One region of the Staphylococcus sp. FSL K6-0223 genome, then DNA from elsewhere that is predicted to be linked to it. Evidence: riboswitches for the same ligand, from Rfam matches in the RefSeq annotation. Region 1 holds a riboswitch; the other holds the start of a gene.
The links. Region 1 has a riboswitch for glycine ahead of gcvT (glycine cleavage system aminomethyltransferase GcvT). Riboswitches for the same ligand answer to the same signal wherever they lie in the genome.
Positions count from the first base shown of each region.

Region 2: it holds a riboswitch for glycine, as region 1 does, so the genes downstream of both, gcvT (glycine cleavage system aminomethyltransferase GcvT) here and gcvT (glycine cleavage system aminomethyltransferase GcvT) in region 1, are expected to answer to the same signal.

Region 1 covers NZ_JBBOYX010000001.1:1,205,910-1,212,351, reverse strand. Annotated here, with positions in the region: gene gcvPB (aminomethyl-transferring glycine dehydrogenase subunit GcvPB) at 1-1,464, opposite strand, end outside; gene gcvPA (aminomethyl-transferring glycine dehydrogenase subunit GcvPA) at 1,451-2,803, opposite strand; gene gcvT (glycine cleavage system aminomethyltransferase GcvT) at 2,820-3,911, opposite strand; glycine riboswitch at 3,988-4,109, opposite strand; gene MHI13_RS06020 (shikimate kinase) at 4,106-4,615, opposite strand; gene MHI13_RS06015 (competence type IV pilus minor pilin ComGF) at 4,780-5,169, opposite strand; gene comGD (competence type IV pilus minor pilin ComGD) at 5,469-5,903, opposite strand; gene comGC (competence type IV pilus major pilin ComGC) at 5,893-6,204, opposite strand; gene comGB (competence type IV pilus assembly protein ComGB) at 6,224-6,442, opposite strand, start outside.
Region 2 covers NZ_JBBOYX010000002.1:249,903-256,344, reverse strand. Annotated here, with positions in the region: gene gcvPA (aminomethyl-transferring glycine dehydrogenase subunit GcvPA) at 1-1,279, opposite strand, end outside; gene gcvT (glycine cleavage system aminomethyltransferase GcvT) at 1,298-2,389, opposite strand; glycine riboswitch at 2,464-2,601, opposite strand; gene MHI13_RS12280 (shikimate kinase) at 2,598-3,110, opposite strand; gene comGF (competence type IV pilus minor pilin ComGF) at 3,277-3,768, opposite strand; gene MHI13_RS12270 (hypothetical protein) at 3,686-3,985, opposite strand; gene comGD (competence type IV pilus minor pilin ComGD) at 3,972-4,421, opposite strand; gene comGC (competence type IV pilus major pilin ComGC) at 4,399-4,710, opposite strand; gene comGB (competence type IV pilus assembly protein ComGB) at 4,729-5,796, opposite strand; gene comGA (competence type IV pilus ATPase ComGA) at 5,768-6,442, opposite strand, start outside.

The sequences.
Region 1 (6,442 bases):
ATGTAAATCTTCAAATTTAAGAATTGGTTTACGAGCTGCAGTTGTTTCATCCAATCTATCAATGATAGTTGTATGAGGTGCTTCTAATACTTTATCAGGATCACTTTCAACTTCATCTGCAATTTGAAGCATTGCATCAATGAAGTAGTCTAAAGTTTCTTTAGATTCAGTTTCGGTTGGTTCAATCATCATACCTTCTTCCACATTTAGCGGGAAGTAAATTGTTGGTGGATGTACGCCAAAGTCTAGTAAACGTTTTGCCATATCTAGAGTACGGACACCATATTCTTTTTGTTTAGATCCACTTAAGACAAATTCATGTTTACAATATTGTTCATAAGGGATTTCATAACGATCTTTTAATCGAGCTTTAATGTAGTTCGCATTTAAGACAGCTGCTTCAGACACTTCTTTTAATCCTTGTGCACCCATCGTTCTAATATACGTATAAGCTCTTAAATAAATACCAAAGTTACCATAAAATGGTTTTACTCGACCGATTGAATTTTCAATATCATTATCATATTTAAATGTATCACCGTCTTTAATCACCATTGGTTTTGGTAAATAACTTGCTAATTCTTTTTTTACGCCGACTGGACCTGAACCAGGGCCACCACCGCCATGAGGACCTGTGAATGTTTTATGCAAGTTTAGGTGCACAGCATCAAATCCCATATCTCCAGGACGAACTTTATCCATAATAGCATTTAAGTTTGCTCCATCGTAATAGAGTAACCCGCCTGCTTCATGAACAATTTCACGAATGTCCATAATATTTTTCTCAAAGATACCTAAAGTATTTGGGTTAGTTAACATAATAGCAGCGGTATTTTCATTAACGACACGCTTTAAGTCTTCGATATCAACTTCACCGCGTTCATTAGATTTAACAGTTACTGATTTAAATCCGGCAAATGAAGCTGATGCAGGGTTTGTACCATGTGCAGAGTCTGGAACAATAACTTCATTACGATGGCCCTCACCATTTTTTATATGATATGCTTTAAAAATCATTAAAGCTGTCCACTCACCATGAGCACCTGCTGCTGGTTGTAGAGTTACTTCATCCATACCTGTAATTTCTTTTAGTTCTTCTTGTAAACTATAAATAATTTCTAATGAACCTTGAATTTGTTCTTCCTCTTGTAGTGGATGAGATTCTGCAAATCCAGAAATACGAGCAACTTTTTCGTTGATTTTTGGATTATATTTCATAGTACAAGAACCTAAGGGATAAAATCCAGAATCTACCCCAAAGTTTTTATTCGAAAGTTCCGTGTAATGACGTACTAAATCTAATTCTGCCACCTCAGGAAACTCTGCTTTATTTTTACGAATAAATTTATCATCTAAAATACTCTCAACAGAGTCTGTTTTAATATCACTTTGTGGTAAAGAATATGCATATCTACCTTCTCTAGATCTTTCAAAAATTAATGGACTAGATTTACTTACTACCATTTAGCTCACCAGCTTTCTCAACAAATGTATCAATCTCTTCTTTCGTTCTTAATTCAGTAACGGCAATTAACATATGATTGTCAAAGTCTGATGAAGCTTCACCTAAGTCAAAGCCTCCGATGAAACCATGTTCTGCTAATTTTTTATTTACATCTTTGATAGGTTGATTAAACTTAACAACAAATTCATTAAAAGATGTACCATCTAGGACTTCAAAACCGTTGTTTTTAAATTGATTTTTAGCATAATTAGCATGTTCTAAGTTTTGAACCGCAATATCATAAATACCTTGTTTACCAAGAGCTGACATAGCAATTGAGGATGCTAAAGCATTCAATGCTTGATTTGAACAAATATTTGATGTGGCTTTATCACGACGAATATGTTGTTCACGAGCTTGTAAAGTAAGAACAAACCCTCTATTACCTTCATCATCTTGCGTTTGTCCTACTAATCTGCCAGGAACTTTACGCATTAACTTTTTAGTAGTAGCAAAGTAACCACAATGAGGACCGCCAAATTGAGTAGGAATACCAAATGGTTGTGTATCACCAACAACAATATCTGCTCCAAATTGGCCTGGAGGTGTTAAAACGCCTAATGCTAATGGGTTAGAATAAACAATGAATAACGCTTTTTTATTTTCAATATAAGAATGAATTTTTTCTAAATCTTCAATTGATCCATAGAAGTTAGGATATTGTACAGCAACTGCTGCAGTATCATCATCAATTGCTTGTTCTAATTTTTCTAGGTCAGTAATCGTTCCATTTAAATCAACTTCAACAATTTCAAATTCTTTTCTTACTTTAATATACGTTTTTAATACTTGTAGAGCCTGATAATGGAGACCTTTAGATACTACAATTTTGTTCTTTTTAGTATGATTAAAAGCTAATATACAAGCTTCGGCAAAGCTAGTTATGCCATCATACATAGACGAATTTGCGACATCCATTTGAGTAAGTTCACAAATTAATGTTTGGAATTCAAAAATTGCTTGTAGTTCACCTTGAGAAATTTCAGGTTGATAAGGTGTATAAGCAGTATAAAATTCAGAACGAGAAATCATAGCGTCTACTACTGCAGGTGTGTAATGATCATATACTCCTGCACCTAAAAAACTCACATGTGTTTCTTTAGTAATATTTTTATTTGCAATAGTATTCAATCTTCTTAAAAGTGAAGTTTCAGCTTCTGCACTATCTATATTCAAATCTCTATTAAGTAAAATATCTTTTGGAATATCTCCAAAGAGCTCGGTAATTGAATTTGCTCCAATTGTTTCTAACATTTCTTTTTTATCTTTATCAGTTAATGGTATATAACGATGACTCACATTGCACACCCCTTAGTTATTTTTCGATTTGATTTTTCTTAACAATTTTAGCTTTTAATTGTCTTTTACGAACTTGAACTAGTAATTCTTTACCTAACTCAAATTCATCACGATCAATAATAGCCATAGCAATTGATTTTCCTGAAGAAGGTGATTGAGTTCCTGAAGTAATTTCACCTATTTCTTTTCCGTCAAGATTCATTACTGTATAACCCGTTCTTGCAATGCCTTTATCTATAAGTTCTAAACCTACAGTACGTCGTTTTGACCCATTCTCTTTTTGATCTTTTAAAACAGATTTACCAATAAATTCATCTTCAATTAAAGGTTTAGCAGCAAAAGCAATTCCACCTTCATAAGGCGTAATTGATTCAGTGAGATCTTGTCCATGAAGAGGTAAACCAGCTTCTAATCTAAGTGTATCTCTTGCACCTAAACCACAAGGTACAACGCCTTTATCAATAAAACCATTCCAAATGTCAACTGTATCATTTGAATTACAATAAATTTCAAAACCATCTTCACCTGTATATCCAGATTGAGATAAGATAACATTTTTTCCAAAAATAGTTACATTTTGTTTGAATTCAAAAGGCTTCATTTCACTTACATCAATATCAACAAGTTCACTTACTAAAGTTCTTGCTTGAGGGCCTTGAACCGCTAATTGACCATACTGTTCAGACACATTTGTTACAGTAGCATTAAATTTAGATTGATGTTTTTGAATCCATTCGAAATCCTTATCAGTATTGGCTGCATTAACAATTAATAAGTATTTGTTATCAGCAATTTTATATGTTACTAAATCATCAATGATACCACCCTCATCATTACATAAAGCTGTATATTGAGCTTTAGTTTCAGATAATTTAGTAGTATCATTTGAAAGTAAATATTGAACAAATTTACTAGCATTTTCACCTTCTATTAAAATTTCTCCCATATGACTTACATCGAACATACCTACTTTGTATCTAACTGCGTTATGTTCTTCTTTAATACTAGTAAATTGAACAGGCATAGCCCACCCACCGAATTCAACTATTTTAGCACCACTATTTACATAAGTTTCATATAATGGTGTCTTTTTTAATTCGTTTGTCATTTAAAAACCCCCTATTTTTTTATAAAAAAAGCAGAGTAGCAGAAGCTACCCTGTCTAAATAACAAATCCAGGACTGCGTAACAGTATTATCCTTTTGCCTGAGAGTTTCGTAGTTTACTTGCACCTTCGGCGATAACATGACATAATTTCAAAACAACTATAGAATCAGTTCAAGTTATTCTCTCTAATACTGATCATTCGCATGGTATATGATTTAAAATTGTTTTATATACACATTCAATTGTTTTACTACTATCTACTTTTGTGGATGCGATTTCATTATATCTTGAAACTCTCGATAAATACAAGTCTTTTAATTGTTTTTCACTTTTGTTTTTCGCATTTGGTCTGTGTGGATCATTAGCAATTCTATTATAGATAATATCTATATCACAATCTAACCAAATAACTGTTTTATTTTTTAAAAGTGAGATAGAATTATCGTTTTCTATAATTCCTCCCCCGGTTGATATAATATCATATTTACCAATACAATCATTTAAATATTTATACTCTAACTTACGAAATCCTTTTTCACCAATTTCATTAAAAATATCTGGTATTGTTTTAAATTCTTTCATTTCTATATATGTATCTAAATCAATATATGAATAGTGTAATTTTGAAGCCAAATATTTGCCAATAGTACTTTTACCAGTACCCATAAAGCCTGTTAATATAAGTGGTAAATAAGAGTGAGTCATCCTAATCACCTCTCTTAAGTTTATCACTTATTATACTATCATAATATATTTGAATATTATGTATTGTTTTTAATTTTATACTATATTGAGCAGAATAAGTAGATATAATTATCAAATATATACTAAGAATAAATAATGTATAGCTACTTATATATCCTTTCATTTTATAAAAATAAGTTTTTTTCATAGTAGTCGTTTTTATCACCTATTTTTAGTTTTAATTTTATGATGTTAGAAGGTAAAATTTGAAATTCTGCATTGATGACGTTATTTAGTAAAACGATATTGCCATTCCCATTAATTTTGTAAAATAGTTTGTTGTTTTTAAATTCTATATAATCTTTAGACGATTCATTATCAATGATAATTGTATGTTTATCCTTAATTATAAGGGCATGATGCTTTTTCGAAATAATTTGAGTTATATTTGTCTGAAAAAAAGCATATTCTGTTTGATAACTATTATATGACTCGTATAAATAGGAATGAGTCAATTTAATTAATTGAGGAAAAAATGTTAACATCATTGTTGTTAAAAATAATGAAACTAACATTTCTATTAAAGTGAATGATTTTAATTTAATATTTAACGCATGATTCGATTTCAGTTTCTTTGTGAAGTCCACATATTTTGTTGGAATAAAGTTTAATATGATAATCACCTAAATTTATACCTTTTGAAAGGGTTTTTTTATCATAATGGTTGATACTACTCATTATGGTTTGCTTGATTTCAATAATTTGGTATTCTCTTTTTAATGTATGATTTAAACTGATTAGTAGTGGAATTAAAGTAAAAACTATAGTAGTGAATATATACAAGCTAAATAAACTATCGATGAGTAACACTGCTTTAAATTTTAAAATATCTAATTCTTCCTTTTTCAATATTAATAATCAACTTATATTGATGTTGATTGATTTTCAATATTAAAGAGCCAAACTGATTTATTCTTCCTTCTTTATTAAAAGTAATTTTCTCTAAATTTCTAACTTCAACTATTTTTCCATCTTCAATATTGTAGTTGTACCGCCCACCATGTGCTTCTATTACTTTTATAATTGAGGAATGTTTTGAAATTAACAATGTAATAGATTGATGATCACGCATCGCTTTAGATTTAAAATATTCTAATTGATTAACAAATTGTGTTGCTTTTAAATCGTCTGACAAAGAAATATTGTTAAATACATTTACCCTTAAAGTTGCATTAAGTAAGATTGTTAAAATCAAAATGATTAACAAGCTCTCTATAAAAGTGAATGCTTTAATATTCTTACTCTGCAACTGCTTCTCCATTTTTAATACTGATAGTTTCTCCAGACTTACAAGATGATTGCCCTTGTTTTATAAACCCTTCAGTTACTAAGTCCTCAATAGAATTAGGAACTCTATTATGTTTTAAAGTATAAGCTTCAATTTGACTATTGACCATTTTCACTTGTGCTTCACATCCTGTTGATTGAATATGTGACATTTGTTTAGCTATATTCGGAATAATAAGAATGAGTAAAACACTAATTATTAATAGTACAAGTAACATCTCAATTAAAGTAAAAGCTTTTAATTTATTTTTGAATTTTTTCATAAAAAACCTCCATTTTACTTTACTTAATATTTTGCATAAGTTGGAACATGGGTAACATAATCACTAGATACAAGCTGACTATAAAGGCTCCTAAGAATATAAATACGATAGGTTGGATAATTTTTGACTGTTTTAAAGCTGTTTGTTGGAGCCTTTGAATTAATATTTGACAATACATTTTCAACTCAATATCTAATTTATTATTTTTCTCACCTTGCTTAATAAACTGTATTAAATC
Region 2 (6,442 bases), on a different contig from region 1:
CGGCAACTAGCATATGATTGTTGAAGTCATCAGAAACTTCACTTAAATCAAAACCACCAATAATACCTTGGTCAGCTAATTTTAAATTTACTTCTTTAATAGGTTCATCAAATTTAACTACAAATTCATTAAATGAATTACCATCTAATACCTCAAAGCCTTTATGTTTAAATAGTTGTTTAGCATAATTAGCATGTTTTAAATTTTGAACAGCAATATCATATATACCTTGTTTACCAAGAGCTGACATAGCAATTGAAGATGCAAGTGCATTAAGTGCTTGGTTAGAACATATATTTGAAGTCGCTTTATCTCTTCTAATATGCTGCTCTCTAGCTTGTAAAGTTAGTACAAATCCACGATTGCCTTCATCATCCTGAGTTTGACCTACTAAACGGCCAGGTACTTTACGCATTAACTTTTTAGTTGTAGCAAAATAGCCGCAATGAGGTCCACCAAATTGTGTAGGTATACCGAACGGTTGAGTATCTCCAACAACTATATCCGCTCCAAAAGTACCTGGTGGTGTTAAAAGACCTAAAGCTAGAGGGTTAGCATATACTATAAATAATGCTTTTTTATCTGCAATAAAACTATTTATTTTTTCAAGATCTTCAATTGAACCATAAAAATTTGGATATTGTACTGCAACTGCGGCAGTATCATCATCAATTGCTTGTTCTAATTTTTGTAAATCAGTTATTGTTCCATTTAAATCGATTTCAACTACTTCAAACTCTTTACGTGTTTTAGCGTAAGTATGTAAAACTTGTAAAGCTTGATAGTGTAAACCTTTTGAAACAACAACTTTTTTCTTTTTAGTCTGACTGAAAGCTAAAATACAAGCCTCAGCAAAACTAGTCATACCATCATACATAGATGAATTTGCAACATCCATATCTGTTAGTTCACAGATTAAAGTTTGAAATTCAAAAATTGCTTGTAACTCACCTTGAGAAATCTCAGGTTGATAAGGTGTGTACGCAGTATAAAATTCTGATCTAGAAATCATGGCATCTACAACTGCAGGAGCATAATGATCATATACACCAGCACCTAAAAATGAAGCGTGAGTTTCTTTTGTGATATTTCTATTGGCAAGAAGATTAAGTCTTCTTACTAAACTAGTTTCTGCCTCTCCCTTAGCAATATTTAAATTTCGATTTAATAAAATATCGGCTGGGACATCACCAAATAATTCTGAAATTGATTTTGCTCCAATAGTATCTAGCATTTCTTGTTTATCTTGATCTGTTAAAGGTATATAACGATGACTCACTATTTACACCCCTCCGTATTATTTAGTAATTTGATTTTTCTTAACAATTTTTGCTTTAACTTGGCGCTTACGAACTTGTATAAGCACTTCTTTACCCATTTCGAATGCATCTCTATTTATAATAGCTAGTGCGATAGATTTACCTGAAGAGGGAGATTGAGTTCCGGATGTTACCTCTCCAATGTGGTTACCTTCTAAATCAAATACTTCGTAACCTGTTCTAGCAATACCTTTACCTATTATCTCTAATCCAACAGTTCTTTTAGTGGAACCATTTTCTTTTTGATCTTTAAGAACAGATTTGCCAATAAATTCTTCTTCAATAAGAGGTTTAGCAGCAAAAGCAATACCTCCTTCATAAGGAGTAATAGATTCTGTTAAATCTTGACCATGTAGAGGTAAACCTGCCTCAAGGCGTAAAGTATCACGAGCACCTAAACCACAAGGAACAACGTCATATTCTAATAATTGATTCCAAATGTCTACTGTGTCTTCAGATTTACAATAGATTTCGAAACCATCTTCCCCTGTATAGCCTGATTGTGAAAGAATGATATTTTTATCAAAAAACTTCACATCTTGTTTAAATTCAAACATACTCATGTCACTAACATCCACATCAGTATGTTCATTCACAAGATGTCTAGCTTTTGGGCCTTGAATAGCAAGTTGACCATATATATTTGAAGAATTATTCACATTAACATCAAAATTACTACTTTGCTTAGAAATCCAATTAAAATCTTTATCAGTATTTGCCGCATTTACTATTAATAAAAAGTGGTTTTCTGCTAACTTGTATGTAACTAAGTCATCTATAATACCACCTTCTTCATTACATAAAGCTGTATACATTGCTTTAGTATCTGTAAGATTGTTAGCATCATTTGATAAAATATACTGAACAAAGTTAAATGCTTCATTACCAGTAATTTCTATCTCTCCCATGTGGCTTACATCAAAAAGACCAATTTCATATCTCACAGCGTTATGTTCTTTTTTAATACTAGTGAATTGAACAGGCATAGCCCATCCACCGAATTCAACTATTTTCGCACCATTATCAACGTAGTTTTGATATAAAGGTGTCTTTTTAAGTTCAGTTGTCATTAGAAAACCCCCTATTTTTAATAAAAAACAGGATAGCATAGAGCTACCCTGTTAAAATAATTCATCCAGGAACGCGTTACAGTATTATCCTTTTGCCTGAGAGTTTCGTTAAATAACTTGCACCTTCGGCGATAAAGCTAAATATTTACAATATTCTTAAATTAATTATTATGTAGATATGTTTTAGCTTTATTCTCTCTAATACTGATCAATCGCAAAATAATTTTTGTAAAATCTTTTCATATATTTCAGAAACAGTGAGTGCGCTATCCACCTTCATGAATGCGGTTTCATTATATCTTGAAACCCTTGAACAATACAAGGTATTTAATTGTTCTAGAGATTTATCTTTAGCATTGGGTCTATGAGGATCACTAACTATACGTCGATAAATAACATTGATATCACAATCAAGCCATATAACATTCTTTTCATTTTTAAGTAGTTTCAAAGAATCTTTATTTTCGATTATTCCTCCACCAGTAGATATAATTTCGAATGTATTCAAACACTTTTTTAAATACTTAAATTCTAAATCACGGAATTTTTGTTCTCCATGTTCCTGAAATATATCGGGAATTGATTTGTTTTCATTTCTCTCGATATATTCATCTAAGTCTACATAACTTAAATTTTGTAAATCAGAAAGATATCGTCCAATCGTCGTTTTACCAGTACCCATGAAGCCAACAAATATAATAGGTGCTTTACTTTTAATCAATCTAATCTACCTCTTTTTTAATGTTTTAACAATAACATCATCATAGTAAATATCTAAGTTATGTAATGTCTTTAATTTTAAACCATATTGAGTAATATAAAAAGATATAATTGATAAATAAAATGAAAAAATTACTACTAAATATAAACTAATGAACGCTTTTTGGCTATAAATGGAGGTTTTTCTTTTTATAATAGTTCGTATCTCCTTGCTTTATTTTTATTTTTAAAATATTATTGTTCGTCTTTATTATTTTGAAAGAAACTACATTGTTTAATAGAGTGATGTTACCTCTCTGATTGATATTTTTATATATTTTTTTATTATTATAGATATATCTAATTTCCTCATCCTTTTTTCTAATTTTGATTGTTGAATCATTATCTTTACTTGGCGAATACTTGGAAGTTTGTACATCTTTAAGAATATCTCTACAAAAAAATTCAAAGTCTAAATCATCATTATTTTTAGCTAAATGTAGGTAGTAAGAAGTGAGATTAATAATATTAGGTGTTAAAGAAAGACATAATAAGGTTACTGATAATGCGAAGAGTATTTCAACGAAAGTAAAGGCTTTAATTTTCAAATGAAACACATGTTTTAATGTTAAAGTCTCTATCTTTTCCACATATTTTCTTTTGATATAGTTGTATTTCATATTGATCCATTACAACTCCTTGTTTAAGTTGTTCCTTACTATATTTATTCAAGCTGGTAATAATAGACTTTTTAATTTCTATGGTTTTTAAATTATTATTATAGTTATTATTCATTGTGGAGAGTGTTGGTATCAAAATAAGTGTGATTAATCCGATGATTAGTAAACCTAATAAACTATCGAGTAATAATGAAGCTCTTAGTTTAAATTTTGACATATCTAATACGTCCTTTTTCAATATGTAAAATAATTTTATAGGTAGCTTTATTCATTGCAATTGTTAGAGAACCAAAACGGTTAATATTTCCTTCTCTATTGAAATTCAACGTATTAATTCTAGCAATATTAGTGATTTTACCGTGAGGGACTTTAAATTTATATTTGCTCCCTTTTTCTTCTACAACTTGGATAACATTTGAATTATTTGTAAAAACTAAGGCTATCGATCTTTGAGATGCAATTGCTTTAGATTTAAAGTAATTAAGTCTAGTAATGAATTGTTTAATTTCATGTTCTTCATTAATCATTTGTACGTTCATAAAACTTCTTGACCATAAAGTTGTCATTAATAAAACGCTAATGGTAAATAAGACCAACATCATTTCAATTAGAGTGAATGCACTATATTGTTTAGTTCGCAACAGCCTCACCATTTGAAATACTAATAGTTTGTCCGGATTTACAATTTTTCTGTCCTTCTTTTATAAAACCTTCAGCAATTAATTCTTCAATATTATTAGGGTTACGATTATGCTTTAATGTATATGCTTCAATTTGACTATTTACCATTTTTACTTGAGCATCACAACCAGTAGATTGGATATGTGCTGTTTGTTTGGCAATATTAGGTATAATTAAAATAAGTAATAAACTAATAATTAATAAAACAAGTAACATTTCAATTAAAGTGAAAGCTTTAGATTTTTTTAGTTTTTTTAATATTTTCATTAAGAGTCCTCCCTATTTGATGGTTTGCATTAGTTCAAACATAGGTAACATGATTACAAGATATAAAGAAACTATAAATAGACCTAATATAAAGAAAATGACTGGTTGAATAAATTTAGTTTGCTTGAGAACTTTATCTTCAAAATGATGTAGTAACATTTGGCTATATAACTTTAATTCAATATCTAGTTTTCCGCTTTTTTCACCTTGCTCAATAAATTTGATTAGATCAGGTTGAAAGCATTTTAAGCTATTTAATATAGACGGTAGTGACATCCCTTTATCAATACTTTTTAATAAGTAGTCACCTAAATATTTAAAAAATTCATTGTTTTGCTCATTTCTATATATATGAACAATATGTTGAAGGCTTATACCGTTTTTATAAAAAAGAGAAAGTTCATTAGATATTTGATAAGTTCTGAATATTTTATAGTAAGAATTGACAAAGGGGATTTTAACTATATATTTTATTTTTTTATTTATGGGAATTTTGTTTAGGAGTTTATAAATAATTATATATATCACAATTGAACAAAATGTAAGCAATAATACAAAAGCAGGCAACTTTGTAATGAAAACGGTAAGTATATTTTGTAAAGTAGATAGTTGAACATTCATAGTCGCGTATAATTGTTGAAATTGAGGTATCACAGTCATATTTAACACGATTAGCATGATTAGAAATATACTTATCAGCACTATTGGATATTGAATAGTTTTTAGAAATGCCTTTTTAGCCTTCAAGTTTCTTCTCATATATTCAATGGCGTCTGCCATTGCAACTTCTAAATTTCCATACTGTTCTGCAAATTTTACTTGAGTAAGTATAATTTCGGGGTAACCAATCATCTTCAATACTTCATAACATGTTCCACCTGCTTGAATAGATTCTATTATTATTTTACTAATGTTTTTATCTCTATATATAAAGTGTAAATTTAGAAATTGAAAGCTTTCATACAATGTGAATCCATGTTCAAATAAATGTTTTAGTCGTTGAAGTAGTTCAATGGATTGAGCTTCGGTAAGATTCTTTTTTCTGTTAGGTTTAAGTATACTTATTAACAACCTCTTCACAAATTACCCCTTCCTTAGATAGATTAGTTAGATGTGTAGCCAGCTTAGTGAAGCTATTTGGTAGTTCATGATTGTGTTCAAAAAAGTATTCTACTTGATTTTGGTTCATTACTTCACAAACTAATTCACGCGTATTAGTTTGTGTGGTGATAAGTCTTTGATTAGATATTAAATTTATAGATTGACATAATTCTTGCACTGTAACACCTATTTCTAGTAGACGAAGTAAAGCCCCTTTACAATCATTAGCATGTAAAGTTGTAAGCACTAAATGACCACTTAGACTTGCTTGTATAACACATTTAGCAATATAAGCATCACGAATTTCTCCAATCAAAATGACATCAGGGTCACATCTAAGTATGGCTTTAAAAGAGTTAGTATAATTTATCCCGGCCTTTTCATTAACTGAAATTTGAGTTATCCCATCTAATAATTGCTCAACAGGATCTTCAATTGAAATAACATTTAAATTTAAATTTTGATGGGCATGCATTACCATTTGATACATTAAAGTGCTTTTCCCAGAGCCAGTTGGACCACTAAAAAGTAATAATCCTTGTTTTTTATTCATTAAGTGCTTAAAATCTTTAAATTCATATGAGTCACGTCTTTGTTGGAAATATTGAGGTACGATTCTTATAAC